DNA from 3 places in the Kaistella flava (ex Peng et al. 2021) genome. Region 3 is predicted to be linked to each of the others. Evidence: riboswitches for the same ligand, from Rfam matches in the RefSeq annotation. Region 3 holds a riboswitch; each other region holds the start of a gene.
The links. A riboswitch is a leader RNA that binds a small molecule or an ion and turns the genes downstream of it on or off. The one in region 3 is predicted to bind S-adenosylmethionine.
Positions count from the first base shown of each region.

Region 1: another riboswitch for S-adenosylmethionine. It lies ahead of Q73A0000_RS05150 (hypothetical protein); the one in region 3 lies ahead of Q73A0000_RS10455 (alpha/beta fold hydrolase).
Region 2: another riboswitch for S-adenosylmethionine. It lies ahead of Q73A0000_RS15795 (O-acetylhomoserine aminocarboxypropyltransferase/cysteine synthase family protein); the one in region 3 lies ahead of Q73A0000_RS10455 (alpha/beta fold hydrolase).

Region 1 covers NZ_CP040442.1:1,142,208-1,152,848, reverse strand. The annotation lists gene Q73A0000_RS05185 (tubulin-like doman-containing protein) at 1-309, shown strand, start outside; gene Q73A0000_RS05180 (C1 family peptidase) at 440-3,646, shown strand; gene Q73A0000_RS05175 (endonuclease/exonuclease/phosphatase family protein) at 3,762-4,568, shown strand; gene Q73A0000_RS05170 (hypothetical protein) at 4,904-5,155, opposite strand; gene Q73A0000_RS05165 (hypothetical protein) at 5,180-5,713, opposite strand; gene Q73A0000_RS05160 (hypothetical protein) at 5,776-6,681, opposite strand; gene Q73A0000_RS05155 (hypothetical protein) at 6,671-7,567, opposite strand; gene Q73A0000_RS05150 (hypothetical protein) at 7,597-8,256, opposite strand; SAM-I-IV-variant riboswitch at 8,316-8,415, opposite strand; gene Q73A0000_RS05145 (hypothetical protein) at 8,521-8,763, opposite strand; gene Q73A0000_RS05140 (hypothetical protein) at 8,799-9,353, opposite strand; SAM-I-IV-variant riboswitch at 9,407-9,512, opposite strand; gene Q73A0000_RS05135 (hypothetical protein) at 9,614-10,459, shown strand; gene Q73A0000_RS05130 (N-formylglutamate amidohydrolase) at 10,541-10,641, shown strand, end outside.
Region 2 covers NZ_CP040442.1:3,492,639-3,503,279, forward strand. The annotation lists rRNA gene Q73A0000_RS15760 (16S ribosomal RNA) at 1-945, shown strand, start outside; tRNA gene Q73A0000_RS15765 (tRNA-Ile) at 1,148-1,221, shown strand; tRNA gene Q73A0000_RS15770 (tRNA-Ala) at 1,316-1,389, shown strand; rRNA gene Q73A0000_RS15775 (23S ribosomal RNA) at 1,764-4,529, shown strand; rRNA gene rrf (5S ribosomal RNA) at 4,706-4,813, shown strand; gene Q73A0000_RS15785 (HAD family hydrolase) at 5,070-5,546, shown strand; gene Q73A0000_RS15790 (carboxypeptidase-like regulatory domain-containing protein) at 5,886-6,947, shown strand; gene Q73A0000_RS15795 (O-acetylhomoserine aminocarboxypropyltransferase/cysteine synthase family protein) at 7,133-8,428, opposite strand; SAM riboswitch class I at 8,563-8,668, opposite strand; gene Q73A0000_RS15800 (hypothetical protein) at 8,828-9,226, opposite strand; gene Q73A0000_RS15805 (dodecin family protein) at 9,483-9,680, shown strand; gene Q73A0000_RS15810 (hypothetical protein) at 9,769-10,335, opposite strand; gene panC (pantoate--beta-alanine ligase) at 10,495-10,641, opposite strand, start outside.
Region 3 covers NZ_CP040442.1:2,354,897-2,365,537, reverse strand. The annotation lists gene Q73A0000_RS10485 (DUF4129 domain-containing protein) at 1-231, shown strand, start outside; gene Q73A0000_RS10480 (DUF4350 domain-containing protein) at 258-1,415, shown strand; gene Q73A0000_RS10475 (AAA family ATPase) at 1,466-2,473, shown strand; gene Q73A0000_RS10470 (DUF58 domain-containing protein) at 2,758-4,080, shown strand; gene Q73A0000_RS10465 (OsmC family protein) at 4,162-4,590, shown strand; gene Q73A0000_RS10460 (MGH1-like glycoside hydrolase domain-containing protein) at 4,652-7,276, opposite strand; SAM riboswitch class I at 7,390-7,493, shown strand; gene Q73A0000_RS10455 (alpha/beta fold hydrolase) at 7,547-8,497, shown strand; gene Q73A0000_RS10450 (ACT domain-containing protein) at 8,487-10,025, shown strand; gene Q73A0000_RS10445 (homocysteine S-methyltransferase family protein) at 10,052-10,641, shown strand, end outside.

The DNA.
Region 1 (10,641 bases), 1.2 Mb from region 3:
GAAGAACAGGGCGACCCCATCGAAGATTACTGGATTGAATTAGGCCACTATAGAGACGAAGCATTTGATGATTTTAAGCGACGCAAGCTTCAGGAAGAATTTAAAAGAATGATTGACGCAAAAATAAATGCTCTGGGAGAAACTGAAAATCAAAAATTGATTAAAGAGGTTACGACTGGAACAAACTACAACGAAAATTTTTCTAAAAAGAATTTTGATAACAACGATTTGAAAGACTCTAAAATGATTAAAGTTAGAGAGCTATTTTCTGATGAAATTAATTTTGTAAAAAAAGTACTGGCAGTATAGTACAAAAATTTGTATTGTGATTAATCCGTTCACCATTGGTCAAATTCTTTATTTGATTCTTGTTGAACGGAAAATCACTTTTTACATAGACCACATTTTTCTACCTAAGTTTCAATTTAACATTTAATTTATGCCTTCTTCATCCATCAATATTGGTATTAATCGACAAGGGAAACGACTTGTAGATAAAATTAATCTGCATTATAAAAATCATGAACCTGATTTTTACAACAATCATATCCTTAATGCGGCCATGGAGTCGGGCGATACAGGTCACAAACTTTTCACTCTTTCACAAGATCAATTTGTTCCATCGCATAATGATGACACTAAAGTTTGGTTTGACGTGGAATTATATGGTGAAGTACGAAGATTAAGTAATTTAATAAATGAAACCGTTGGTAGTTCAATTGATGTCAATATTATTTTTTCAATTTGTGATAAAGAAGCCACATCTCAGTTAAAACTGCTTTTGGAAGCCATAAGAATTTTAAAAGATAGCGAACAAATTTCAGGAGTTGATGTTAAACTTTTTGTGATTTTGTATGAATTAGACAACACTAAATCATCAAACTATTCAGGTGTACAACAAGAATTGATTTCCATAACGGAAATGACGCAAGAATACGATTCGATACTCACAGATATTTATTATTTAGATGATCGAAATGTTGGTCAAGTCATTTTAAACTTAAATACAGAATGGTTGGCTTTTGCACTTGCTGAATTTATCGTTTTTGAAATGCTAAAAGAAAGATCAGGTGCGATACTGAGAAAATCAAAAATTTTTGGAGTAGGAGTTATTCATTTCAACGAAGTACTTTTTCGAAATGTGATTCAACACACCATTTTACAGTATAAATTTGAAGATGAAGGAATTCTTGACGAAGATGCCGTTGTACTGAGAGATTTATACCGGAAGTGCAATCCATTTATTGAGAGCCATCAGAACTTTTTCACCCGATTCTTGGAGGCATTTCCTTATACTTCAAATAATAGTGGAGAGTTAACATTAAACTCTAAAAAATATATTAGTGATTTCAAGGGTACTTTAGAACAGTTCATTACTAATGAGGAGTATAAAGTTGGTGAATCTAAAACTTTACTCGCACACTTATTGGGTGAAGATGATAACAAACTGGAAGGTATAAATTGGTCTGGTGAGCGCCTAGATATTAATGATCTGGAATTTGATGTTATTAATTATTTTAATAAATATTTAGAAGAAAATGATCGTGTCAAATATCCTGAACAAAAAGCACGTAAAAATTCAATTACTGAATTATCGCAGGGAATAAAAAGAGAAGAGAGAATTCTTCGCGATTTAGAAGAAACTTCTAATGAAATATACAGGAATTTAAATGTATCATTTAAAAATGGAACCTTTAGTTTAGATGGAAAAAGAATTAATGCATCGGGTTATATTCCTTCGCCGATCAATCCCAGCGATGAATTTTATACCTATCCAGATGAAAATATTCCGACTAGTCTTGATTTGTCGATGTATTTATCTGCCGTTAAAAATCAAGGAGACCTAAAGAGTTGTACAGCCTTTCCGATCTCAACGGTATACGAATTTTTTGCACAGAGAAATAGAAAAAATGTTAACATCAGTGAACTTTTTATTTATTATAATTCCAGAGAACTCAATGGAAATATAAATAATGATAGTGGAGCTACCCTTGTTAATGCCATCCATGCTGTAAAAGAAAAAGGTGCCTGTTATACTAAAATGTATCCATACGATACTGAATCTTTCAGCCAACTACCAACAGACGATGCTTACTCAGAAGCTAAGCATCAAGTAGTCAGTAAAGCCAGTCGAATTAACATCACCGAAACAGATTTCAAACATGCTATTGCCAATGGGCATCCGGTTATTATTGGTCTGAAAATTTTTGAATCCTTTTACCCTCAAGATGCCTCGGGAATTATTCCTTTCCCTTTGATTAATGAAGCAGAATATGAACAACATGGTAATCATGCTTTACTTGTTGTTGGTTATAATGACGAAGAGAAACTCTTTAAAATACGAAATAGTTGGGGTGAAGAATTTGGTGATAGAGGATATGGCTACGCTCCATACGATTATATAGCAAATCCAAAATTCTGCCATGAAGCCTTTGTAATTACCGAAATAGTAGATCTGTCTTATGAAAAATTCACCTATGATGAAAATTCAAACTTTTCATTTTTAAAAGATGCAACTATAAGAAGAAAATTAATCGTCGAATATCAATTGAGAGCTAAGAAAAGAGAATTAAAGGAAGTGAAGATAGCTTATGATGATTTAGCTTTTCAAAATGAAAGAAACTCTGAACAAATAAAAGATCCAATATTCAGAAGGAGATTACTAGACCAATTAATGGTAGCGACGCCTAACGTTTCAGTACAAGAACCTATTGTAATAAAAAAGCCTCAAAATAAAATGTGGGGGCTTCTAATAATGGTCATTGGAACAACCTTTATAAGAGCAGCAATAGCTTTAAAGAAAGATCTTGGACATACGGGATTGCTAATTGCAATAGGACTCGGCGTAATTATAATATTAATCGGAGTTGTACAATTATTCAGAAAAAAAACGGTATCAGAAAATCCCGTACCTGTAACTGCAACACCAAGATTTGGCGAGCAAGATAGGTACGCATTTGAAGCTGCAGATAATTTATTTGAAGCCTTCGATGGCATGAGGCAAAATTTAGTTAGAAGATATAAAGCGATATCGAACTACTACACCAGAATTAAAGAATGGCAAATAGAGAGTAAGAAAAAGCTTGATAAAATTGAATACAATTCTCCTGATTTTGTAATTAATGTTATTAAAAAAGAGCCGCTGCTTCATTATTTGGAAATGAATAAATCTGAATTTCTAAGAAACTTAATCAATTTCTCCACTATTTTCCACAGAGACTACGATCCGGCTTCCGATAATGTTGACCAGGTTTACAATGATTTATATAAAAATTATTTTCTAAATATCTCTGAAAATATCGACGGGATTTTAGAAATGAGTATTGTAGACTACATTCAAAACAGAGTAGAATATCCATATTTAGAACCTGCTCCTGTTCTCCAAAGTACAATAAGAAATATTCAAAACGTGTCGATGCCTTTTTGTAATATAAAGCAGACCGCAAACTCAATCAATATTCAAAACTATGTTATTCACGAAAAAATTTCAAGTAATGAAGATTCTAAGCTTAGCGAGTTTGCAAGACATAGGGATGCGGCGATAAATCCAATTTTAACTTTCAGAAGCGACAACAAGAAGAAATATGTGGCAATTCAGGTAGCGGCTATTGAAAATGTTGAGGATATTGCGAGGTTTAATTTATAGTGTATTATTAATCGTCAGCAAAGACGTAAACTGCTTTAACGCTAATCGAAGATTTTGTTTTTATAATTTCCGAGTTTTTAAGACTAAATGAGCAACTACAAAAAATAATTGATTAATGAAAATTGCTATTTCAATCTGCTTTCTATTTTTTATAACAATCCTTAACGCCCAAATCAAACTCCTCTCTTGGAACATCGAAAACCTAGGCAAATCAAAATCAGATTTTACGATCACTTATGTTGCCGAAACCGTAAAAAACTATGATATTATAGCTATACAGGAAGTTGTAGCGGGTTATGGTGGAGCGCAAACAGTGGCTAGATTAGCAGATGAATTGAATCGTAAAGGAGCTAAATGGGATTATACCATTAGTGACCCAACGAGTAGCAGCGCCTACAAAACGGAACGCTATGCGTTTATCTGGAAAACAAGTAAAGTCAAGAAAATAGGAAAAGCTTGGCTTGAACGAAAATTCCATTTAGAGATTGATAGAGAGCCCTACTTCTGTACTTTTCAATATGAGGGCAAACAGTTCACTGTAGTTAATTTTCATGCGATTACTAAAAATAGACAACCGGAAACTGAAATTAAGTACTTTAAGTTTTTGCCCCATGAATATCCTAACTTAAACTTGATTTTTGCGGGTGATTTCAATTGTCCGCAATCACATACGGTTTTCAATCCTTTAAAGAAGATGGGTTATCGATCGATATTAATGAACCAAAAAACATCATTGAAAAAGGAATGTCGAGAGGATTTATGTTTAGCCTCAGAATTTGATAATATGTATTTCAATGCGGCTAAAATCAAACATCTCAATTCAGGAGTTATTCACTTTTACAAAAATTTCAATTCGCTGGAGGATGCTAGAAAAATCTCGGATCATATTCCTATTTGGTTTGAATTTGCAGTGGTAAACTAAATCATATAATTGGCGCACGGTTAACGCAAATCATATGGATGTAGACGTATTAATACAAATTACAGGTAGAAATTAATTTTATATTATCTAAAACTTGCCTTACGCAATATTTTAAAACAAAAATTAGTGTCTTTGTGCCTTCATTACAAACGTATTGCAAATCCAAATATCTAATAGAGCTAAATAAAACATGCCCTCACAAAAAATTTTGGAGATTATTGATTTTATAAAAATAGATTAGGAGTTATTATTAACCTTTATACTAGTTGAATCCCGACAACATTCTCTGTTATTTTTAATGGTAAACTTGCTTTTTAAAATTTCAAATGCCACTATTATAAATCCTCTCTATAGACAACAATATTATTCCGTATAACGATTTTTTTAGCAAGTTTAAAAGTGTTTTCGTTGATGATTAAACTGCTATCGAAACTTCTGTTCCTAAATTCGTTTCTCATCAGATGAAGGTAGGTTCCACGTGCAGTTGTCCAACCAGGATTACACACTTCCTTGTTGAAACTTTTGATAAGTTCTTCATCGGTTTGTGCAGCCAGACGATGCTTCCAAAGTTGTTCCTGTTTTATCATTATATGTTTGTTTTTGATTACGCTTTAAACCAACGTAATTATTTTATCTGTCATCTTTGAAATAATAAATCTGAAAGCATCTTTACCAAATTTACTTTTATTAGGAATTTGATTTTTATGCAATAATTCAACTGCAATTTCTCTGTTTTTCTGTAATAAACTTTTACTAATATATTCAGGTAAAATATTTAAACACATTGCTTTGTTAATTCGGGTAAGATATTGTTCGTGAAGCAGAATTCGACCGGTCTCATTGGTGGTTTTATTAAGATCTGATTCATAGTGGAATTTAAAATTAAAACTTTCCCGACCTCTGTCTAAAACATCTAAACCCAGAACCAATCCTTCCATCATGTCTCGGATGACTTTCACTCTTTCTTCTGCATCGAAACCTCCCTCAACAAAGAATTCTGAACCGTAATCCTGGTACGGAAATAAAAGTTTAAGATCAATGAAATCTTCATGTGAAGATTCATCAACTGCATAAACTTCAAGATATTCTTTTGGAGAAATTTCTACATTTTGCTTATAAACCTGACCTATTGTTTTAGTTGCCATATCTTTTTCAATGTTTTTAGATTAGATTAAACCGTTGTCTTAATTTTAAAATTGATGATTAATTATTTTCTTTTAATCAACATAAATTCACCATCTATTATTCTACACAACTGCAGCGTATCCGCAATACGATCAACACCAGAAATGATGTAAAGTGCAACTTCACGTCCTTCCATTAATTCCACAAAATCATCAGTTAATTTCGGCGATGGATAATTCATACTGCTTATAATTAGGGGCAGTTTATTTTCTTCTTCAAGCATATATTCATCGATTGTGCATTTTTCAGTGTATTCTTCTGCTACCAGATTCCAGGTAGATTCAATTGTTTTAAATATTATGTTTTTACAACCTGACTCTTTGTAAAATTCATGAACCAAAGTGTGACCGAAGATTGTACTGAAGTCCGGATTTATAAATGAAATATTGCTGTGTTGCGTAACAAAATTGCTTACGGTCACTTCAAATTCCGAATGGTCCCTCTTAAATTTAAATTGTTGTTCGTCAATGAGATATTCATATAATGAATCCAAAACGCTGTGAAGAAAGGTGTCTCCTAGATTTTTGTGCGTAAAAGAACAAGTGTTAACCCATTTGAATCTTTCGATTAAATACTGCTTAATAACTTCTTTGCTTTTTTCCAAATCATTATTGTAAAAACAAAAAATCCCGTAATCTTTCTTTAATACTTCTAAGGAGTTATATATTTCGTTGAGCGAAGAAATCATTTTGTTGACAAAGACTATTAATCTGTCTTTAAAATTCAAAAAATGGTATGTTTGTTCTGAATAACTATCGAACTTAAAAGTGAAAGGATAGAGGATTTTACCCTGAAAAAAATGGGGTGAGTACTCATCAATTCTAAATAGTATTGTTTGTCCCTCGGATATCATTTCGTATAAGTGACTGTTGTCTTCACCTTCCTTATTTGAGTGATATTCACTATTCTTTACCGCATTACAACTCATAGTTTATATTTTCAATTTGTTCTCTTGTAATTTTCTTAAGTGTTTTAAATTCGCCATTCTTAATCAGTTTTAAATCCATAGAATGTTCATATCCGGATAATTGTGATTTATTTAGAAAAACAACTTTCTGTCCCTCCATTCTTTTTATCAGTTCGGGTATGATTTTCGGTGAAATACCAAATTGTGTCCCTATAAATAATGGAAGTTTACCGTCTTCCTTGTTGAGATACTCATCGATCCCACTTTGTTCCAAATATTCATCAGGAATTCTGGTGTTTTTGTGATTCGTTTGAAGCATTTTTAGCAATTTGCAATCTTCTCCCATTTCTTCAAAAAACCTTTCGTGCAGTTTAGGATAAATGCTCCAATTCTCTTCTCCATCTAAATTAATGATGTATTTATATTCACTCAAAATATCTTCAAATATATCTTCGTGTTGAATTTCTTTATTTCTTATGCTGTAGTAAGGATTTTTTATAAGAACTTTAAATATTGCTTCCGCGAGACTTTGCTTGAATGTAAGTCCTACATTTTGGAAAGGAAATTTATTGATCGTGTTTTCAATAAATGGATCTATTACAATTCTTCGAATATTATTTTTTCCATCTTCAGAATGCTTGTTATACTGGCAAAATTTTGCAGAAATTTCTTTTATATATTCGATATTTATTGCAATATCTTCTAAAATAGAGATCAGATTTCCTACATATTCCTTTACATGTTCTTCAATATTGTATGGAAGGAAATAATGCTCTTCAGTAAAATAATAGAACTTGATGTTGGGAAATGGAAAGATAATTTCACCATAAAAGTGATGTTCAATGTAATTTTCAATATTAAAAATAATATTATTTTCTTCACGCGAAAATTGGTAAATAACACACATATCAGTTGGGTTTTTTTAGTTATTGTATTTTAATCTTGAATATGGTTTTCATTATTTTCGATAAATTCCTGCATCAGAAACCAGTCGTAATGGCCTTTTCTTTTATTCATACTTTGTTGTGCAAGAAGAAAGAGTTTCTCTTCAAAAGGTTTCGCCAGATATTCTTTCAGTTGCTGTTCAAGATCACTAAAACAAGGTGGTTTGGGATTAGTCGTAAAAGTTGTAGTGATTTCCAGATCTGCACATTTACCATTGCTGATGAAATATTGGGAAAGAAAAGTAAAGATGCCTTCGCTAAAGTTGATATTAGAATTTTCTCCGTCATTAAAATCAGGAAAATGAGCCCGCATAAAAACGCCTAAAAGTTCATCTCTATTACGAATGTAGATTTCGCTTTTGCCATTATTAAAGTTTTCCAGATTGGTCAGCAGTTGCAGAAAATCTTTTCTGATGATTTTATTATGCTCTTGAATAATCGCTGAAATTTCAAAACATTTCTGAATCAAATCCTGACCTGCAGAATTCTGTTCTTCGTCATTAAATTCTTTTGAATCTTCCGGTATTCGTTGTAGCACTAAACCATTAAAAGGTGAGAGTATTTGTAATTCCACCAAAGTCGGCATGCTGATGGAAATATTACCTACGACGATTCTGTCGTTGTTTTCAAAATAGATAATACTGTTTCTCATAGGATTTTAATTTTAAAATCGAAATAATGAACAGGAGGTTTTGGCTGAAATTGTTGGGATATAACCTTTTATTTTGGCAGGTCGCCCTCATTCTATACCACCGCGGAGGGTTAACTCTCGGTTGGTGTCCCGCATTTGCAGAATCTCCTGATGATTTGTTTCGTTGATTTCTATTGCAAAGTAAAACATGATATATGCATTCTATCTGCACAGTTTATTTTTTATAGAATTAAATAGTAAATAATCTTATTTGGATGAAGAAAATTATTCTTGGCGGGCAGTCTTAGTATTTATTCCATTTTTGGAGTCAAACCACTCCTTTGCAAGGTCATTATAAGGCAACCATTTCCCTTTTACATGATGCCTGGAAAGATAAAATTCCTTTTCTACATCAGTAAACTTTTCAAATTCTTGGCGTAATAACTTTGATTCAGTGGTAAGGGATAGGCAGGGATAAGAATATGAAGATTCCGTAATGGCAATCTCAAGCTGCTGTGCGAAATCCACATTTTTCTCGCGCTGTATTTTTTTATGATAATTTTTTATTTCGGTGTCATTTCTGCCATCACATAGATATATATATAAACATGATCACAATTTTGTTCAGTTATTAGATTTCTCATCTTTCGGAGCGTGATATCACGGTCTTCATATTCATAAATGTCAGCAATAGATGATTGTTTCGTTAAAATGAAATGCTTTAAGGAAAGAGTGATATTTTCGATGGTTCGTTTACTGAAGAATTTCATATCATCATCAGCCCACCATTCAAATCTGACTTCCTCATCAATACTTTTCCAAACGAATCTATGATAACATCTTTCGGTTGACTCATGGTTCAGAAATTTGGCTTTATCATGAAGACTATCGCTGGCAAAACGTGAAAAGTAGAAGTAACCTTGTGATACTCTAAAGATAAGGTTCCTTATAATCCAGAAATTATTTTCATCGTGCAAGTCATCGGCATCTGTAAAGTATTCTCCTTTTATTCCTGGATAGGGATAAATGACCTCGATTTCCACATAATATTTTTCTGGAATTTTTACATTGACGATCAAAAATTGACCCATCGCCCATTGTACAAAAGTAGTTTCCATATGATTGTAATTTTTAAACAAACATCAAATCATCAGTAAGGAAAATGATTGTAGTAACCTTTTATATTTGGCAGGTCGCCCTCATTCTATACCACCGTGGAGGCTTAACTCTCGGTTGGTGTTCCCGTGACTTTGTTCGGGACTCTCCTGATGATTTGTTTCGTTGATTTCTATTGCAAAGTAAAACACGATATATGCATTTTATCTGCACAGTGAAATTCAATTAAAAGTTTTTAAATTTGATTTTATAAAATAGACCGATGATTACTTCTCTGAAAAATGCCACCATTAATGATATTGCTGTAAAAGAATTAATTTTCTATGATGACAGCGATGTTGAAGGACTTGTCCAGTTTTGCCACAGGAATTCTATTTCTTATTTACCATCGAAAGACCGGAAAAAAGTGTACAGACTCATTAAGAATGTATTTGCAGAAATAGAGCTGCATCATCATATGTGCCTTTCACCGGAAGATTTGCTTTTTGAAGAGACTACTTTGGAAAAATTCAGAAAGGTGAATGAACATGAAATTAAGTTTGTTACTGAAAATGAAAAAATTGTTGGTGTGGTTCATATTGTTGATTATAATAACGAATTTGTAGCAGTAGAGTTGTACCGTGCTTTTTTTAAGTTTGAAAATAACTTGAGAACCCTACTTATACGCGAAAAGTTGACCAATGAGGATTTCCTTTCGTGGTTAGGTCATCAAAGAGATATTGAAGTCAATGATAATGACATCGATTCAGATTACTGGACAAACAAGTTTAAGTCTTATTTTCCTCTGGATGAAAAACACAAATCATTGAAAGAGCGGGAAAGAAAAAGTGTTTTCCCATTTCAAACTTTTTACTTCTCCGATATTTTGTCATTTGCAATAGATCAAAATATTCTGGATGAAAATATATTCTCACCAAAATCCTTAACAAAACTAAGGAATTATATCGCTCACAACCGTCATTTCACCTCCATTAGTGAATCAGATGAGGGGCAACTTATTTACGATTTTTCGCACCTTTTAAAGTTTATTGAGAACATTAATTTTTTTTTCATTTCTTATGAAGAGCTGCTGAACCAGTTAAAGGCACCTGAAAAAACTGCAGTGTAAAATTCATGTAAGTGCAGGTCAAATGCACAACTTGCCGTTTGCTTTGTAGATCTAATCCATCAATATTATAATCTACAAAAAATGAAACAGGCAGTTATTCATATTCCGCATTCCTCAACGCGCATTCCCATTCTCGAAGGTTATACCGTTAACGGTGATTTTTTAGAGAAGGAAATTTTAAA
Region 2 (10,641 bases), 1.1 Mb from region 3:
GCGGACCGATAAGTCAGTGGTGAAATCTCATAGCTTAACTATGAAACTGCCGTTGATACTGTCGGTCTTGAGTAAATTAGAGGTAGCTGGAATAAGTAGTGTAGCGGTGAAATGCATAGATATTACTTAGAACACCAATTGCGAAGGCAGGTTACCATAATTTAACTGACGCTGAGGGACGAAAGCGTGGGGAGCGAACAGGATTAGATACCCTGGTAGTCCACGCCGTAAACGATGCTAACTCGTTTTTTGGGGCGCAAGTCTCAGAGACCAAGCGAAAGTGATAAGTTAGCCACCTGGGGAGTACGTTCGCAAGAATGAAACTCAAAGGAATTGACGGGGGGCCCGCACAAGCGGTGGATTATGTGGTTTAATTCGATGATACGCGAGGAACCTTACCAAGACTTAAATGGGAAATGACCGGTTTAGAAATAGACCTTTCGCAAGACATTTTTCAAGGTGCTGCATGGTTGTCGTCAGCTCGTGCCGTGAGGTGTTAGGTTAAGTCCTGCAACGAGCGCAACCCCTGTCACTAGTTGCTAACATTCAGTTGAGGACTCTAGTGAGACTGCCTACGCAAGTAGAGAGGAAGGTGGGGATGACGTCAAATCATCACGGCCCTTACGTCTTGGGCCACACACGTAATACAATGGCCGGTACAGAGGGCAGCTACACAGCGATGTGATGCAAATCTCGAAAGCCGGTCTCAGTTCGGATTGGAGTCTGCAACTCGACTCTATGAAGCTGGAATCGCTAGTAATCGCGCATCAGCCATGGCGCGGTGAATACGTTCCCGGGCCTTGTACACACCGCCCGTCAAGCCATGGAAGTTTGGGGTACCTGAAGTCGGTGACCGTAAAGGAGCTGCCTAGGGTAAAACAAGTAACTAGGGCTAAGTCGTAACAAGGTAGCCGTACCGGAAGGTGCGGCTGGAACATCTCATTTTGAGACTCTTCGTTAGGAGAGTATAAACAAACAACACGATACGCAAGTATCAGAGCACTTGCTCAAAGTTAGCTTTGTTTTTCTTTATTTGGTTGATATTTATAAAAACATACCCACTAGGATTAGTAATCAGGGAAGGAGATAGAGTATGAGGGAGGAATTCAGTAATTTACTAGTTACTAATTACCCATTACTCATTGAGAGTCTCGTAGCTCAGCTGGTTAGAGCGCTACACTGATAATGTAGAGGTCGGCAGTTCGAGCCTGCCCGAGACTACTAATAATAAGACGGGAGATCAATAGATAAGAGATGATAGACGATTAAAAAGTCTCAAATCTCCCATCTGAGAATCTCTAAGTCTCACACTAGCGGGGAATTAGCTCAGTTGGCTAGAGCGCCTGCCTTGCACGCAGGAGGTCAAGGGTTCGACTCCCTTATTCTCCACAGAGTTATAGTGATATAACGGGAACAAGTTACAGCAATGTAGCGACAAGCTTCTAACAGGAAGCAAGCACAGAAGATATTTACATTTAGAGATTTAAGAATTATGCCAGAGGAGGCAGAACGGACTGGATAACCAGGAAGTTTAATAGGATCGAGACCTATATATTCACAGTTTTGAGAGACTGATTTAAAAGTTACGGAAAGAGCCAAAAACAATTTCTGTTCATCAGTTCGACAAGAAGATTTAAGATCATTGACATTAACGATAAAAACATCACAAAGAGAAAACCGAGCACTTTCGAGTGCCGAGTTTAAATAAAACTAGTTTAACACTTCGGTGTTAGACAAACAAACTGAACTAATATATTATTAGGAAAGAAATCGTTAAGGGCGTATGGCGGATGCCTAGGCTTTCAGAGGCGAAGAAGGACGTGGTAAGCTGCGAAAAGCTGCGGGGATCGGCACACACGAATTGATCCGCAGATGTCCGAATGGGGCAACCCGGCTGGTTGAAGACCAGTCACTCTGTATTTATATGGAGAGCAAACCCGGAGAACTGAAACATCTAAGTACCCGGAGGAAAAGAAATCGAAGAGATTCCGTAAGTAGTGGCGAGCGAACGCGGATTAGCCCAAAAGTCTTTATATGTTTAGAAGAATGTTCTGGAAAGAACAGCCGCAGACGGTGATAGCCCGGTATTTGAAAAGCATACATAGATGATAAATGAGTAGGGCGGGACACGTGAAATCCTGTCTGAATATGGGGGGACCATCCTCCAAGGCTAAATACTCCTGAAAGACCGATAGTGAACAAGTACTGTGAAGGAAAGGTGAAAAGCACTTCGAATAGAAGGGTGAAAGAGAACCTGAAACCGTACGCCTACAAGCGGTCGGAGCCCACAAGTTGGGTGACGGCGTGCCTTTTGCATAATGAGCCTACGAGTTAATTTTACTAGCGAGCTTAAGTACTTCAGGTACGGAGGCGGAGCGAAAGCGAGTCTGAATAGGGCGCTTAGTTAGTAGTATTAGACGCGAAACCTTGTGATCTACCCATGGGCAGGTTGAAGCTTTGGTAACACAAAGTGGAGGACCGAACCGGTTGACGTTGAAAAGTCTTCGGATGACTTGTGGGTAGGGGTGAAAGGCCAATCAAACTGGGAGATAGCTCGTACTCCCCGAAATGCATTTAGGTGCAGCGTTGCGACAAGTTTATTAGAGGTAGAGCTACTGATTGGATGCGGGGGAGTCAAATCCTACCAATTCCTGACAAACTCGAATGCTAATAAATGTTTCGCAGCAGTGAGGGCATGGGTGCTAAGGTCCATGTCCGAGAGGGAAAGAACCCGGACCAACAGCTAAGGTCCCCAAATCTATACTAAGTTGAAATAACGCGGTTGAACTGCATTGACAGCTAGGATGTTGGCTTGGAAGCAGCCATTCATTTAAAGAGTGCGTAACAGCTCACTAGTCGAGCGGTTCGGCATGGATAATAATCGGGCATAAGTATAGTACCGAAGCTATGGATTTATAATTTTTGAATTATATCTGGTAGGGGAGCATTCTGTTTGCACAGAAGCAGGGTCGTGAGGCCTTGTGGAGCGTACAGAAAAGAAAATGTAGGCATAAGTAACGATAAAGGGGGGCGAGAAACCCCCTCACCGAAAGACTAAGGTTTCCTCAGCCATGCTAATCAGCTGAGGGTTAGTCGGGACCTAACGCGAACCCGAAAGGGGAAGTGGATGGATAATGGGTTAATATTCCCATACTTGCTCACACTAAAAAGGGGACGGAGTGCCGTACTTACTGGAGACTGACGGAATAGTCAAGACCTAGCCTTCGGGCGAAGTTGTTGTAGGGGAAAGTGCTTCCAAGAAAAGCCGAAGTGAAGCAACTCGTACCAAAACCGACACAGGTAGTCGAGGAGAGAATCCTAAGGTGCTAGAGTGAATCATGGTTAAGGAACTAGGCAAAATAGTCTCGTAACTTCGGAAGAAGGGACGCCAGCAGCAATGCTGGCCTCAGTAAAGAGGCCCAGGCGACTGTTTATCAAAAACACAGGACTCTGCTAAATCGAAAGATGCTGTATAGGGTCTGACACCTGCCCGGTGCTGGAAGGTTAAGGAAGGTTGTTAGGGTAACCGAAGCAATTAACTGAAGCCCCAGTAAACGGCGGCCGTAACTATAACGGTCCTAAGGTAGCGAAATTCCTTGTCGGGTAAGTTCCGACCTGCACGAATGGTGTAACGATCTGGGCACTGTCTCAACCATGAGCTCTGTGAAATTGTAGTCTCGGTGAAGATGCCGAGTACCCGCAATGGGACGAAAAGACCCTGTGAACCTTTACTATAACTTCGTATTGACTTTGAATAAACAATGTGTAGGATAGGTGGGAGACTTTGAAGCGGGCACGCTAGTGTCAGTGGAGTCAACGTTGAAATACCACCCTTTGTTTATTTGGAGCCTAACTTCCTAACGGAAGGACAGTGCGTGGTGGGTAGTTTGACTGGGGTGGTCGCCTCCAAAAGAGTAACGGAGGCTTTCAAAGGTACCCTCAGCACGCTTGGTAACCGTGCGTAGAGTGTAATGGCATAAGGGTGCTTGACTGTGAGACCTACAAGTCGATCAGGTGCGAAAGCAGGACATAGTGATCCGGTGGTTCCGTATGGAAGGGCCATCGCTCATAGGATAAAAGGTACTCCGGGGATAACAGGCTAGTCTCCCCCAAGAGCTCATATCGACGGGGAGGTTCGGCACCTCGATGTCGGCTCGTCACATCCTGGGGCTGGAGAAGGTCCCAAGGGTTGGGCTGTTCGCCCATTAAAGTGGCACGCGAGCTGGGTTCAGAACGTCGTGAGACAGTTCGGTCTCTATCTATTGCGGGCGTTAGATGTTTGAGAGGGCTTGAATCTAGTACGAGAGGACCGATTTGAACAAACCTCTGGTGTATCAGTTGTTCCGCCAGGAGCACCGCTGAGTAGCTACGTTTGGAAAGGATAAGCACTGAAAGCATATAAGTGCGAAACCTGCCTCAAGATGAGACATCTTTTAAGGGTCGTTGGAGATGACAACGTTGATAGGCTATAGGTGTAAAGGCAGTAATGTCATAGCCGAGTAGTACTAATTACCCGTAGATTTATTGCCTAATTAAGGTACTCGACAGTGCAACAAGGTTTGCTCTTTGTGATAATTTTTATCGATAACTATTAGACTAAAAGATAATAGACTGATAGATAATAGACCCATGGTCTACTACCTACCACCTAAAATCTACAGCCTAATTACAATATACTGTACATCCTTTTGTACAAAACAACCTTTAGGGTGGTTTTAGCAGAGGGGCTCACCTGTTCCCATTCCGAACACAGAAGTTAAGCCCTCTAGCGCCGATGGTACTGCTAACGCGGGAGAGTAGGTCGCCGCCAGTTTTTTTAAACCTCAATCAGAAATGATTGAGGTTTTTTTTGTGCCCAAAAACCAAAGAAAAGACAAGGACAAAGAGAAGACCAAAAGATAATAGACGGATTTGGCATTACCATTTTTATCGAAAATCTTAATATTCTTAACTCCTTAATCCAGATCTATTGCTGAAAATATTTATTATCTAAAATTTATTTTTTATAGACTAACTTATCTTGTGTTTTTGTCAGGATCTTTTATTTTATTAAAATATAACATAATATTATGCTTAGTATTCTTATTCCCGGTTTTAGAGAGGACGAGTTGCACTTGCAACATTTGATGGTTGATTTCAATGGTACGCTTGCAATTGATGGAAAATTAATTGCTGGAGTGAAAGAGAAACTTAATCTGATTTCTGAAAAATTACAAGTTCATATTGTTACAGGTAATAGTTTCGGAACTGCAGAAAAAGAACTTGAAGGAATCTCCTGTACATTAAAATTGCTTTCCGCGCATAATCAAAATATTGAAAAAGGAAAGTATGTTGAGATGTTGGGGAAAGAGTCCGTGATCAGTATTGGTAATGGTAGTAAGGATAGAGAGATGGTACAGCGCTCAGTAATTGGTATTATACTTATTCAAAAAGAAGGTGCGTCAGTTGAGGCACTTATGGTTTCGAATATTGCTTGTACTAATATTCTTGATGCGCTTGATTTAATCGATAATCCTAAACGAATTTCTGCTACACTCAGAAGTTAACAATATATTATCTGGTTATTTTCTAAAAGAATTTACATGATCTGAAACTTCAGGGAATGATAAGTAAATAATATTGCTCTCTTTTATATTACAATTTTTTAAGGATTTTCTTTTGTATGATTCTACGTTTCTGTTATAAATATTTTTATTTTTTTAAAAGAAGCACTGACTAAAGTTATAGCCACGATGGAAGCGGCATCCTTTATTGTCTCGTTTTTAGAAACGAGACAATAAAGATATAGCGGACAGCGGGACTGCTCTTCGAGAACAGAGAAAATCTTTATGCTCCTTTTATTTAAAATTTTGAAACTATTGTTTACTTTTTAGTAATATTGCGAGATGAATAAATTTTTAGTTTTTATCGTTCTTTTTCTGACTGCAGGTTTTCAGGCACAGGTTATTTCCGGGATTACTTTTACAGAAAATGACAGACCACTTTCGGAGGTTAATATTTATGTTGACGGTTCCAAAATCTATACGGTTTCTGACGGCAATGGGAATTTTTCGCTCGATGTGCAAAATCAAAAAAATGCTGCGCTTGTTTTTCAGAAAAATGGGTATGAAACTTTTTCGGTGCAGATTTCTGAGGCTGTTGGAAAGAAGGTAAAAATCGTGTTACTTAAAGTTCAGGATATTGAAGAAGTTGTGCTGATTCCATATACCGACGAAGCTTACAATAAATTTATCAGTTATTTTCTGGGACAATTTGTAGGGATTGATCAGGAAAATGTGAAAATAAAAAATCAGAAAACGCTGAAGTTTGCTTTCGACAAAAAGAATCAAATTTTGAAAGTGAAAGCCCCGCAGACTTTAATTATTGAGAATAAACGATTGGCGTATCAGATTCAATTTAATCTTTTGAATTTTGAAGCGGATTTTAGAAATAATACGGTCGCTTATTCCGGAACTTCTTTTTTTAAAGATGTTAATCCGAAGAAAATAAATGAAGTTAATCGCCTGAATGCTTACCACGGAAGTATCATGCATTTTCTGAGAAGTGCTTATCAAGATCAAATTGCAGAGCAGGGATTTTGGGTAAATCATATTGTTAAACTTGATAAAGATAAAATAGTGGCTAAAGAAAAAGCTTTGGCTGTTATTGAGACGAAAATTCCCACTTCTTCTTTTATTGAAAAGGTTGGTGATAAAAAAACATTAGCATTTAAAGATATTCTTCAGGTGAATTATCCGAAGCATTATTTTGCAATTGTTAAGTCTAAAATTGTTAAAGAAACTTCGATGGTCCAGCAGACTTCTTATATTTATGTGGATGGGAATTCATTTGATATTTACCCAGATGGAAATTCTTCGGATCCTGAACAAATGATTTTACAGGGAAGTTTGAGTAATAATAAAATGGGAAATTTTCTTCCGCTCGATTATGAACCGAAGATTGATTAAACAACAGCGGTTTTCAAAAAATTATAAGATAATAAGGTGAAAATTATATTTTATAAAAAATGCCACGAATACACGAATGAAATTCGTGTATTCGTGGCAAGAAAGACTCATGTGGTGGATAATGCTTTGAACTTTTGCATTCTTTTTCCACGAAACTTTATTATTTCTTTTAGCTCTTTTGCGGTCTAAATAATCGAAAAACCTGATTCTAAATCAGCGATAATATCATCGATGTGTTCGATTCCAACGCTCAGTCTTATTTGTCCCGGACGAATTCCGGCTTTTTCTCTTTCGGCATCAGATAATTGCTCATGCGTTGTTGAAGACGGATTGATAATTAAAGTTTTCGAATCTCCAACATTCGCAACGTGGCTAATTAATGATAAATGATTAATGAATTTTACGGCGGATTCTTTTCCTCCTTTAATATCAAAACTTAACACGCCACCGAATCCTCTTTTTAAATATTTCTTTGCATTTTCATGATCTGGGAAATTGGATAAACCTGGATATAAAACTTTTTCAACTTTCGGATGATTTTCCAAAAAATCAGCAATTGTTTGTGCATTACTTACCGTTCTTTCTAAACGAAGTGACAATGTTTCCAGACCTTGTAATAGTAGAAAAGAGTTGAAAGGAGAAATTGTGGGACCAAAATCTCGCATACCTTCCACTCTGGCTTTGATGATAAAAGCGATATTTCCAAATTGAGAATTCACGCCGAAAACATCAGTGAAAACCAGACCGTGATAACTCTCACAAGGTTCTGATAATTGTGGGAATTTTCCGTTGCTCCAATCAAAATTTCCACCATCGATAATGATTCCACCAATTGAAGTTCCGTGTCCACCAATCCATTTGGTAGCTGATTCTACGACAATATTAGCACCATGTTTTAATGGTTGAAAAAGATATCCGCCAGCTCCGAAAGTGTTGTCAACAATTAAGGGAATACCATGTTTTTTGGCAACTTCTGCAACCGCTTCAAAATCGGGAATATTTAAACTGGGATTTCCAATCGTTTCAAGATAAATGGCTTTTGTATTTTCATCAATAAGTGTTTCAAAACTTTCAGGTTCGTTATCTTCTGCAAAGCGAGTTTGTATTCCTAATTTTTTAAAAGATACTTTGAACTGGTTATAACTTCCGCCGTACAAATAAGGTGAACTCACGAAATTATCGCCGTTTTGAAGGATATTAGTCAAGGCTAAAAATTGTGCAGCATGACCAGAACTTGTTGCTAAGGCTGCAACGCCGCCATGCAAAGCTGCCAGTCTTTTTTCGAAAACATCTGTTGTTGGATTCATCAAGCGCGTGTAGATATTTCCGAATTCTTTTAAACCAAAAAGATTAGCAGCATGTTCTGCATCATTAAAGGTATAACAGGCGGTTTGATAGAGCGGAACTGCTCTAGAATTGGTGGTTGAATCTACGGTTTGACCGGCGTGAACTTGCAAAGTTTCAAATTTTAAATTGCTCATATTTTAATTTATTTGTTTTAAATTTTGGGCAACTTATCCTTTGAAATACTTGTCGAAAGAGCATAAAAAAAGCTCTTTCGACAAATCAAAAGAGCTTAATATATAGAATTTCTTTTTTCTAAATTTTAATATCTGACTTATCTTTCCCGCGCTAACGAGTTGAATTTTGCACCTTATTTATTTCTAAACAGGTTGCCAAAGTTTCAAAGGGTCAATTCCCTCCACTTTTCTGAATAAGTTGCGATTTTTTAAAGAACGTCTTTAGAGGTGCAAATCTATATAATTTTTTTTAATCTCCAACAAAATGTCATAAAATTTTTAATGTTAATATTTTTTAGGTCGATTTGAATGAAAATACTGTTTAATTAAATCAATCTTTTGGTCAATTAAATTCGGACATTATTTCACTTCAACAAAATTAGAAATATTAAGATTGTATTGTCTGGAATCACATTCTTCTGAAATGAATTTTAAACTTAATTTTTGGTTTTCAATCGAATATTGGTAAATTCCTTTACTGTTTACGGGACATGGTGAACCACCGATGATTTTGGTGATAATTAGAGAATCATTATTTACTTTATATTTCATTTCCTCTACAACTTTATCCTTCACATATACTTTAAACTCATTGTCAGTAAATTTAAAAGTAACATTTTCTGCAGTTGGAATATTTGCAACTCCGTACCACGCTGTATTTTCCAAGTCGTTTTTGTTTTCTGCCACTTCTGGTGAGTTTTTACAACTAATTGTCGGCAGAAGAAAATAAAAAATTAATGGTGCGATTAGATTTTTCATGGTATTAAGTTTTGTGGTTATTCACTCAAAGGTAGTGTGGTAATAAATATGAATTTAGGGTTGAAAAACCCATAATTGGTTGGTGAGTTATGAGTAAGAAATGTGTCTTTTTGTACCTTTAGAGTAAGAGCGTTTTTCTCTTATTTGAAATAAAAAATGAAATTATATTTCTTAACTCATTATCTTAAAGTTTGTTAAACATCTAGTAGGCTCCTAATTTTTATATTAATTTTAAAGTAAATTAAAAACAAATATTATGATAGTAAAAGTGCTTGAAGTAATTGCTACTTCAGAAATTAGTTTTGATGACGCTATAAAAAATGCCGTGAAGGAAGTTTCGAAAACGGTTAAAAACATTGATAGCGTTTACGTAAAAGACATGAAATGCCACGTGAAAGATGGTGAGATTTCAACTTACGGATGTGTCTGTAAAGTTTCTTTCAGAGTTGAATAATTGAATATTCTGCTCATGAAGAAATCCATTTTGTTTGTTTCAAAATGGATTTTTTTATGGTTGTAATCTGCAATATTTTCGATTATTATTATTCTTTTGTTCCCCAAGGTGCGCCTGGAGTTTCAATCTTTTTAGTTAAATCAAAACGAACAGTAAATAAACGCTCGTTCCCGATTCGGCGAAGGTTATAAGTGAAACTTTCTGCATCAATGGTAAACCACCAAAGATTAGTAGCAGCTTTTGGCAACATCTTCGTACTGTGTTCGTCAGCCGGAAACATCTGAAGATTCTTCAAACCTACATTTGAGTTTGTACCGCCATATTGAGTTACTTTCTCTTCTGTGCCATCTGGATTTCGATGATCGTGCTTTAAGCTTAGAATTTTGTTGGTATTTTTATGTAAAACCCAAGTTCTGGATTTATCGTCCCCTACGAAAAATGGAATTCTAATATCATTTTTTTTACAAGACCGAACGTGCATTACTAATTTCTTTCCGGTAAATCCGTCACCTTCAGCTCCTCCAGAAATTATTTCGCCTTGGTATGATTTTCCACAATGTGCTTCTAATTGTGTCCAGAATTTTTCGGATGTTGTTTGTTCTTGAGCTAAGAAATTGATTGGAATTAAGAGTGAAAAATAGAGTAGTGCTTTCATGTTTTCTTTTAAATAATAATTGATTTTAGTAAAAGATAAACATACAACAAATATCCCTTGAGGACTAATTCAGAAGGGATATTTCCAACAAATAAATTTTAGAATAGAAATAAAAATAGAATATTACAGTCGAGCAATATTCTGTTTTTTTAAAAGGTATTAATCTAAATGTAAATTATCAATTAATCGAACTGTACCAACATTGACGACAATGAAGGCGCGGTGTTTTTTATCTTTATAAAAGAAATCGGTTTTCTTTAACGTAGTTTCATCTGCGATTTCAAAATATTCCAAAGTCATTCCGCG
Region 3 (10,641 bases):
GTTCGTTATCAGTTTTTATTAGTCTTAAAGAAACTGGCAGATAAAAAACTCATCAATTGGAATCCGGAAAAAACAAATAAGGATTATTTATCAGAGTTAAAAACGAATGATTTAAAATCCAATTTCAAAGACCTGGCTTATATTTTCGACTATGTCTGGTATGGCGAATTTGAAGTTAATGAAGAAAGTTATACTCAATTCAAACAGAAGTTTTTAAATTATAAGATATAGGAAAGCCTTTTTGGTTTTAATTAAATATGAATAAAACGTTCAGATTATATGGTTTAATTTTCATCATTGTGATGGTGGTTTTGGCGTTGCTGGAACTCAGCAAATCTGATGTGACCGATTGGCGTAAGAATTTCGATGTTAATGAAAAGTCGCCTTTTGGTTTGTACATCTTTAGCAAAGAAGCGAATCATCTTTTAAATAATAAGGTAAAACGAACCGATCTTTCCCCTTATGATTTCTATAAAACTCAAAAATTAAAACCGCATAATATTTTAATCATTGAATCTAAACTGGATTCTGAATCCTGGAATAAAATTTTGGAGAACGTAGAGAAAGGTTCGGATGCCATGGTAATTTCGGATTTTTTTCATCAGAGTATTTCCGATTCTTTAGGTTTTTCGTTGTCGAGGATTAGTTATGAAGATTTTAATTTGTTGTTATTGAGGGACAATAAGTTTGCGTCTGATTCTTTAAAGTTAGATAAATTACCGTCTGGAAAAGGATTTGAATTGATTTCAAAAGATCACGAAATTTTAGGAAAAGAAGAAAGTGACAGTAAAATGGCTAATTTCATTAAAGTTAATCATGGAAAAGGTCATCTTTATTTGCATTCAGAACCTTTGATTTTAACCAATTATTATTTGCTAAAACCCGGAAATGAAAAATATGTGCAGGATGTGTTTTCTTATCTTCCTGACCGCGAAACGGTTTGGTTTTCTGGTGATAATAAAAATGTAGCCGAATCCCGTTCACCGTTGCGATTTATTTTGGCCAATCCTAGTTTGCGTTATGCTTGGTGGTTATTATTAGGCGGACTTTTACTGTTCATCATTTTTAATGCAAAACGGAAACAGAGAATTGTTCCCATCATCGAACCGAAGAAAAATAAATCCGTTGAGTTTGTAAAAAGCATCGGGAATCTCTACTTACAGGAAGGCGATTTCCACGATATGATGGCGAAGAAAGCACAATATTTCCTCAATCGCGTCCGAATTGATTTGTTGATTGATACCAAAGATTTAGATGAAAAATTCATTCATCTTCTTCATTTGAAAACCGGAAAAAGTGTAGAAAAAATCAAGGAAGCCACCGAACTAATTAAGAAAGGACAAGATCCTTATGCAAGCGTGATGCAATCAGATTTAATAAAAATGAATAAATTATTAGACGAGATTTTACTTTAAAAATGAAGCAATTTAAGTTAAAATAGAATACCATTGAACCCAATATAATTATGGAAAATTTTGAAAATCAAAATCAAGAAAATACAAATACAGAATTTCATTCCAGATTGGATATGACCGAACTTCAGCAAAGTTTGGAACAGGTAAAAGCAGAAATCGGAAAAGTGATTATCGGGCAGGAATCGATGATTGAACATTTGTTGGTCGCACTTTTATCGAATGGACATGTTTTGATCGAAGGTGTTCCGGGCGTGGCGAAAACCATTACTGCAAAATTATTGGCAAAAGCGGTCGATGTTGGTTTCAGCAGAATTCAGTTTACCCCGGATTTAATGCCGTCTGATATTTTGGGAACTTCTATTTTCAATGTTAAAAACTCTGAGTTTGAATTTAAAAAAGGACCTATATTTTCCAGTTTTATTTTGATTGATGAAATCAACCGTTCGCCAGCCAAAACGCAAGCCGCTTTGTTTGAAGTCATGGAAGAACGCCAAATTACAATGGACGGAAAACAATACGAAATGCAGGAACCTTTCCTGGTTGTTGCAACTCAAAATCCAATTGAGCATGAAGGAACGTATCGACTTCCAGAAGCGCAACTCGACCGTTTTCTGTTTAAAATAAATGTCGGTTATCCAAATCTTTCGCAAGAAATTGAAATCATTAAAAACCAACATGAAAACCGATTAGAAGATAAAACCGATGCCGTTCAGAGAGTGATTTCCGGAGCGCAGTTGAAGACGTATCAGAATTTGGTAAAAGATGTTGTCGTAGAAACTCAGTTGCTAGAATATATTGCAAAAATTATTGTGAACACGAGAGAAAATCAATTTTTGTATTTGGGTGCGTCGCCACGAGCGAGTTTGGCTTTATTGACGGCTTCAAAATCATTTGCCGCCGTTCGCGGACGAGATTTTGTAACGCCGGAAGATATTAAAGAAGCAAGTTATGCCGTTCTTCGCCATCGAGTAATGGTTTCCCCAGAACGCGAAATGGAGGGTTTAACTGCTGATGAAATTATTCGTCAGATTTTAGAAGCGATTGAAATTCCGAGATAAGTGCAAATAAGCAATAAGTAATTGCAAAAAAGTTTAAAACATAATTTAAAATTTAACCATTAAGATTTATTTAGGGGTTAAGTTTATTAAGATTTCCTTCGGAGATTAAATCGCACAAACTAATGTAAACTTTGTAATTGACTAGAGAACTAATGTGACTTATGTGTAAAGATAATTTTTTGTAAGATTTAAGTAACAGAAAATTTGCAATCTTTTGATTAACTTTTTGAAGCACAAAACTTTTGTCTCTTTTGCGGTAAAAAATTTTATATGTTAAAACAACAATGAAAAACCTATACATCAATAACCGTTTTTTCTTCACGCTTTTCGGCGTGGGATTTACCTATATTTTGGCTTTTTTCTTTCCGGTTTTGATGTGGGTTGCGCATGGATTATTGACTTTGGTCGTGATCGCTTTTATTGTGGATTATATGCTTCTTTTTAATCAAAAAAATGCAATTCAGGCCCAAAGAATTTTACCGGAGAAATTATCAAATGGCGATCAGAATTCGATTAAAGTTGATTTAAAAAACAATTATCCTTTTACGATTAAAACAAAGGTGATTGATGAGATTCCGTTTCAATTTCAGAAGCGTGATTTTAATATTGAAAGAACCATTGATAAAAATAAAAATATCCTTTTTGAATACATCCTCGAACCGAAAGAACGCGGTGAATACAGTTTTGGTAATCTTAATGTTTTTGCGCGATCACCTTTAGGATTGGTTTCTAAGAGATTTACTTTTCAGAAAGAAGCAATGTTGCCGAGTTATCCGTCATTTATTCATTTAAGAAAATATGAATTGATGGCGCTTCAAAATGAGTTTCTTTTAGGTGGAATTAAAAAGATCCGTAAACTTGGGCACACGATGGAATTCGAACAGATCAAAGAATATGTTCCCGGCGATGATGTGCGAACGATTAACTGGAAAGCGACTTCGAAACGAAATCAGTTGATGGTGAATCAGTTTCAGGATGAGAAATCACAACGGATTTTCATGCTGATTGATAATGGCAGAACGATGCAAATGCCTTTCAATGGGTTGAGTTTGCTCGATTATTCGATTAATGCAACGATGGCTTTGAGTCATATTATTCTCAAAAAAAATGACCGCGCCGGAATGATGACGTTCTCGAAGAAAACGGAATATAAAGTCGCTGCTGATAATAAATCGGGACAGTTGCGAAAGATTTCGGAAGCACTTTATAATATTCAAACCAATTCATACGAAAGTGATTTCAGCAGATTGTATCAGGATGTAAAATACACGATTGGACAAAGAAGTTTGATTTTGCTTTTCACCAATTTTGAAATTTTGGATGCCGTAAACCGTCAAATGAAATACCTGCGTGGAATTGCTAAAAACCATTTGTTAGTAATCATTTTCTTTAAAAACTCTGAACTTCAAAGTTTAATCAACACCAATCCCGAAAATATTCAGGAAGTTTATGACGAAATTATCGCGGAGAAATTCGAGTACGAAAAGAAATTAATTATTCAGGAACTTCGAAAATATGGAATTTATACGGTTTATACTTTACCTGAAAATTTGAATATCGAAGTCATTAATAAATATTTAGAAATAAAAGCGAGAGGGATTTTGTAATTAAAATTCCTACTTTTACCTATTATTAATGAGATGTTTTTAGATTAAATATTTTCATTAATAATTTAAAACTCCAATTTTATGAAAATTACACTTAATAGAATCAACGACGATTATTTATTTGAATGCACCAATTCATTGGGCAACAAAATACTTTTAAACAATACTTCGCAATCGGAGAGTAAAGAAGGAGTTTCGCCGATGGAAACTATTCTTATGGCCGTCGCAGGTTGCAGTGGAATCGATATGGTTTCAATCCTAAAAAAGCAAAGACAGGAAATCACCAAGTTTTCTGCTGAAGTTACAGGTGAGAGAATTCAGGTTGATGAAGCAAAACCGTTTAAAACAATTACCGTTTCTTTTATGCTAGAAGGAAATATCGACCCCAAAAAAGCAGAACGTGCCGCAGCATTATCTTTCGAAAAATACTGTTCTGTTTCAAAAACCATGGAACCAAATGTAACGGTGAATTATGAGGTTTTTGTGAATGGAGAGAAAGTTGGAGAATAAATAAATTTCCTCTTAAAAAGAATAAAAGCAGCATTTCAAAATGCTGCTTTTTAATTATAGTCTATTTCGGTCTCGAGCCCATTCTCGGTTGGATTAATTTTGCAATCGTCGCCGTCCAGCCAGTTTGGTGAGAAGCACCAATTCCTTCGCCGGTATCGCCATTGAAATACTCATGAAACATAATGTAATTTTTAAAGAATTCATTGTGATTCAATAATTCATTTCCACCATTGAAAGGTCGGTTTCCGCGTTCGTCTTTACTGAAAATAGAGTAGAGTCGTTTACTTAAATCATTCGCAACAAAATCAAGATTGCGACTTTCACCGCTGTTGGTTGGATATTCGATTTGCAAACTATCGCCATAATAATAATGGAAACGCTGTAAACTTTCTACAATCAGGAAGTTAATAGGAAACCAAATTGGACCGCGCCAGTTGCTGTTTCCGCCGAACATGCTACTGTCACTTTCGGCTGCTGTATATTTTACTTTAAAATGTTTACCGTTAATATTAAACTCGTACGGAGTTTTTTCATACACTTTCGACATCGAGCGAATTCCATAATCAGACAGGAATTCATTTTCATCGACCATTCTACTTAGAACTCTTTTCAGTCTGGTTTTCCGCAGAATACTCATCATATGTTTTCCGCCTTTTCCTTCTACTTCCCAATGCGAAACCAAATCTGCGAGATGAGGTTTGTTTTTAAGAATCCATAGCATTCTATCCAGAAAATTTGGTAGTTTTTCCAGCATACTGTGTTCCACAATCTCTACGGCAAACAAAGGAATTAAACCAACAATACTTCTCAGTTTTAATGAAATAGAATCACCATTATTTAATTGTAAAAGATCGTAGAAAAATCCGTCTTCGTCATTCCATAAACCATTTTTCGTTTCGCCAATATTTTCCATGGCTTCAGCGATATATAAATAATGCTCGAAAAATTTAATCGCCATATCTTCGTAAATGGGATTGTATTGTGCCAATTCCATAGAGATCCGCATCATATTTAAAGCAAACATTGCCATCCAACTTGTGCCGTCGGCTTGCTCTAAATGGTCTCCGTTTTTGAATTCCATATTTCGGTCAAACGCACCTATATTATCCAAACCTAAGAATCCACCGCCGAATACATTATTTCCATTTTTATCCTTGCGGTTCACCCACCAGGTAAAATTCAATAACAATTTTTGAAAAACACTTTCCAAGAAAGGAACGTCGGGTTTTCCATTAATCATTTGATCAATTTTAAAAACTCTGAATGTTGACCAAGCGTGAACTGGCGGATTTACATCACTGAAATCCCATTCGTACGCTGGCAATTGTCCGTTTGGATGGATGTACCATTCCTTTGTTAATAATTTTAATTGATGTTTGGCAAAACCAGAATCTAAAATCGCAAAAGGAACACAGTGAAAAGCCAAATCCCAAGTCGCAAACCATGGATATTCCCATTTGTCAGGCATCGAAATTATGTCTTTGTTCTGCATGTGTTCCCATTCTTTATTTCGAACATGATGGTCGAAATTTCTTGGGGCTTCGAGATTAGGATCACCTTTCAACCATTTAGAAACATTGTAATGATAGAATTGTTTGTTCCATAATAAACCGGCAAAAGCTTGCCTTTGAATCATTTTCTCTTCTTCATCCGTAATCTCTTTCTGTATTCCACCGTAAAATTCATCTGCTTCTTTTTGTCTTAAACTAAAAACATCGTCGAAGTCAAAGAAGGCATTTTCCATTTCATGCGGACTCAATCGGAAATCGAAAGATTGACTTCCTCCCGCGTCGATTTCTGTGTTGATGATGAAGCACGCTTTTGTTCCGGATTTATCAGGATTCACCGCGTTTTTGTCGTCATGAACTAGAAAATTATTGATACCGTCTTTATAATATTTTGGTTCGCTGCTTGCGCCATGTATTTTTGCTGGATTACTTTCGTTATTGCAAAAAAGCGCTTCCGTATTTTGATCTCTGGAATATAATTTTATGACCGATAAAGACTCATGATGAATTTCAATATCACCACTCGCCGAAGATTTTAGGTGAGGTTCGTATTCGCCGTAGCCCCATCTCCAATTATTTCTAAACCAAAGTGTTGGAATAATAACCAGCGGTGCTTTATGTCCACTTCTATTTTTTGCAGTGACGCGAATCAAATAATCATCATGATTGATTTTAGCATATTCAATGAATATATCGAAGTAATTATTATCATTAAATATTCCCGTATCGATTAATTCAAACTCGGGATCTTGTTTTGATCTTCTTCTGTTTTCTGCAATTAAATGATCATAAGGAAATTCGTTAATCGGATATTTATACACCATTTTCATGTAGGAATGCGTCGGTGTATTGTCGAGATAATAGTAGATTTCTTTTACATCCTCGCCATGATTTCCTTCGTGATTACTCAAGCCGAAGAAACGTTCTTTGATCATTTTGTCTTTTCGATTCCAAAAAGAAAAGGCAAAACATAACCGTTGTTTTGCATCACAGATTCCTGCGATTCCGTCTTCACTCCAGCGATATGCTCTGCTGATTGCGTCATTGTAAGTGGTATATCCCCAGGCATTTCCATTATTGCTGTAATCCTCACGAACCGTTCCCCACTGTCTGTTACTAACGTAAGGTCCCCAGGTTTTCCAGTTTTCATCGAGCATTCTTTCTTTCTCCGTCGTCATTCTAAAATAATTTCTGCTGCGAAATTAAGGAATAAAAAATTTTCCTAAAATTTGTGAGGTTATATTTTAATGCTTTCCTTTGCACCGAAATAAGTTCATTTACATATTTGAAAATGTTATTAAGAAAGGTGGAGAGATTAGACTCAATGAAACCTTGGCAACCCTTCGGAAACGGAGAAGGTGCTACATTCTATCCCTATTTGGGAAGAGATAACAGAAACTATTTTTACCTTTCTCAGGTAGCATTTTCAATTTTAATTTTAAGAAAAATTGAAAACTTCGCTACAACATATCAAAATCAAAAATCATCAGTTAGTATCAGGAAAAATCCTTGATATCGATTTGTCGTATCAAATATTTGGTCAGGAATTACATTCTGCGCCAATTGTTTTGGTCAATCATGCTTTCACCGGAAATTCAAATGTTGCTGGAGAAAACGGTTGGTGGAATTCTTTAATCGGTGAAGACAAAATCATTGACACCAATACTTTCTCTGTCATTTGTTTTAATATTCCAGGAAACGGTTTCGATGGAAATTTAATTGAAAATTACCAGGATTTTAAACCGAAAGATATTGCAAATATTTTCCTTCAAGGTTTATCATTTTTAAAAGTTTCTAAACTTCATACTTTAATTGGCGGTTCGTTGGGAGGCGCGATTGGTTGGGAAATGTTAGCGATTAGTCCTGATCTGGCAGAAAATTTTGTTCCGATTGCGTGTGATTATAAAACATCTGATTGGTTGAATGCACAATGTTTGGTTCAGCAATATTTGTTGGATCAACCACATCAACCTTTGCAAAAAGCCAGAGTACACGCCATGTTGTGTTATCGAACTCCTGCATCTCTAAACGAAAGATTTAAAAACGAAATTCATCCTGAAAAGCAAATTTTAAATTCCCATGACTGGCTCAATTTCCACGGTGAAAAATTAAACGGGCGATTTAGTCTGGAGGCTTATCGATTGATGAATCATTTGTTAATGACCATTAATACAGATGAAAAACAATTAAATAAAATCGAAGCAAATATTCATCTCATCGGTGTTGATTCTGATTTGTTTTTTCCAGCTTTTGAAATGCATCGATGTCGAGATTCTTTAATGCCTATAAAATCAAACACTTTTTATCACGAAATAAAATCCATTCACGGGCACGATGCTTTTTTAATGGAATACGAACAACTCAATCAAATTTTAAATAATATCATTCATGAAAAATAATAACGAAATAAAGATTTTAAAAAATAAATCAATCATCAAATTCGAAGGAAAAGATTTCTTAGGTGAAATCGGTATTGATGGCAGAATCTTTAAGGCATTGACTTACGCAAGAATTAGCGTTGGTGTAATTTCTCAACAAGCCGTAGAAAACGGGATTTCAGTTTTAGTCAACGAAAGCGACTCTGAAAAAGCCGTAAACTGTTTGATCGACGAGTTCGAAAGCGAGAGAAAATCGGGGAAAGTAAATCAAATTTTCAGTGTTAATAACGTTTCCGTGTTAGGTTTTGTGGCTAAAGATTTTAATAAAATCACTTCTGAATTAGGAAGAAATAATATTTTTCCATTGATTCTAAATCAAGTCTCTACAGAGAATCGAATTAATTTGGTGGTTACTTCTAGTCAAGATGAGAAAGCGAAAAATATCATCGAAGCAGAGATTTTTTCAAAACCTAAAACCGTTCATTTAGCGATGATTGGTCACGGTAAAGTTGGATCGACTTTGATTAACCAGGTATTAGAAAATTCAGAAGTAATCCGCAATCGTAAAAAACTTGATTTAAAAATCGTTGCGGTGGCAAATTCCAGAAAGATTGCCTTTAATAAAAATGGCTTTAATGAAAATTGGGAGCAGGATGTTTTAGTGGCAGAACATGAATCGAATATGGATTCTTTAATTAAATTCTCACAGGTTAATCAATTAGAAAACTTAATCGTAGTCGATAATACGGCGAGTGTAGATTTTGTGAAAAATTATACGCGTTTGGCAGAAAATGGTTTTGATCTGGTTTCTTCAAATAAGATTTTCAACACTTTACCAATTTCTGAATACCGCAATTTCAGACATATTTTAAATAAGAAAAATAAAAAATATCTCTATGAGACAAATGTTGGCGCTGGTTTACCTTTAATTGATACCATTAAATTGCTGCATTTGTCGGGCGAAAATATCACTCGAATTAAAGGCGTTTTCTCCGGTTCGCTCAGTTATATTTTTAATAATTTTTCAGTGAGAGACGAGAAATTTTCTACCATTTTAAAAGAAGCCATGGATCAAGGATTTACAGAACCCGATCCGCGCGAAGATTTATCAGGAAACGATGTAGCGCGGAAACTTTTAATCCTGGCAAGAGAACTTGATTTAAGTAATGAATTTAGCGACATCAGTGTTCAAAGTTTAATTCCGGAAAGTTTAGTGAATCTTGATAAAGATGATTTCCTAAACAGTTTGGATGTGTTAGATGCTCATTTCGATGAAGTGAAAAAGAATCAAAAAGAAAATCATGTTCTACGTTTGATAGGCGACTTACATGGCGATTTGCAGAAGGAAAAAGGAGAACTTGATGTTCAGTTAATTTCTGTTCCCGCCAATTCTGCACTTGGACAATTAAAAGGTTCAGATTCTATTTTTGAAATTTACACGGAAAGTTATGGCGAGAATCCGATCGTAATTATGGGTGCCGGAGCCGGAGCCAAAGTAACTGCCCGTGGTGTATTCGGAGATATTCTAAGATTGTCTGAAAATAAATAACCGTCATTTTAATTTATTTAAAAAAAATGAAAAATACAGCAGCACTTTATAAAGCCTTAAACGAAAGAATCCTCGTCCTCGATGGAGCGATGGGAACGATGCTTCAACGCTATAAATTTTCGGAAGAAGATTACCCCGGCGAACGATTCAAAGATTGGGAATATTTTTTAAAAGGAAACAACGATTTGCTTTCACTGACGCAACCACAAGCCATCGAAGAAGTTCATAGAAAGTATTTAGAAGCCGATGCTGATATTATAGAAACGAATACTTTTTCTGGAACAACCATCGCCATGGCAGATTATCACATGGAAGAATTGGTTTACGAACTCAATTATGAATCTGCGAAAATTGCGAGAAAGATTTGTGATGAATTTACCAATCTCAATCCTGACAAACCAAGATTTGTTGCGGGTTCGATGGGACCAACCAATAAAACCGCAAGTTTAAGTCCGGATGTTAATGATCCGGGTTTTCGCGCCATCACTTTTGATGAATTGCGTTTGGCGTATAAATTACAGGCAGAAGCACTTTTAGATGGCGGTTCAGATATTCTTTTGGTAGAAACAATCTTCGATACTTTAAATGCTAAAGCCGCACTTTTTGCGATTGATGA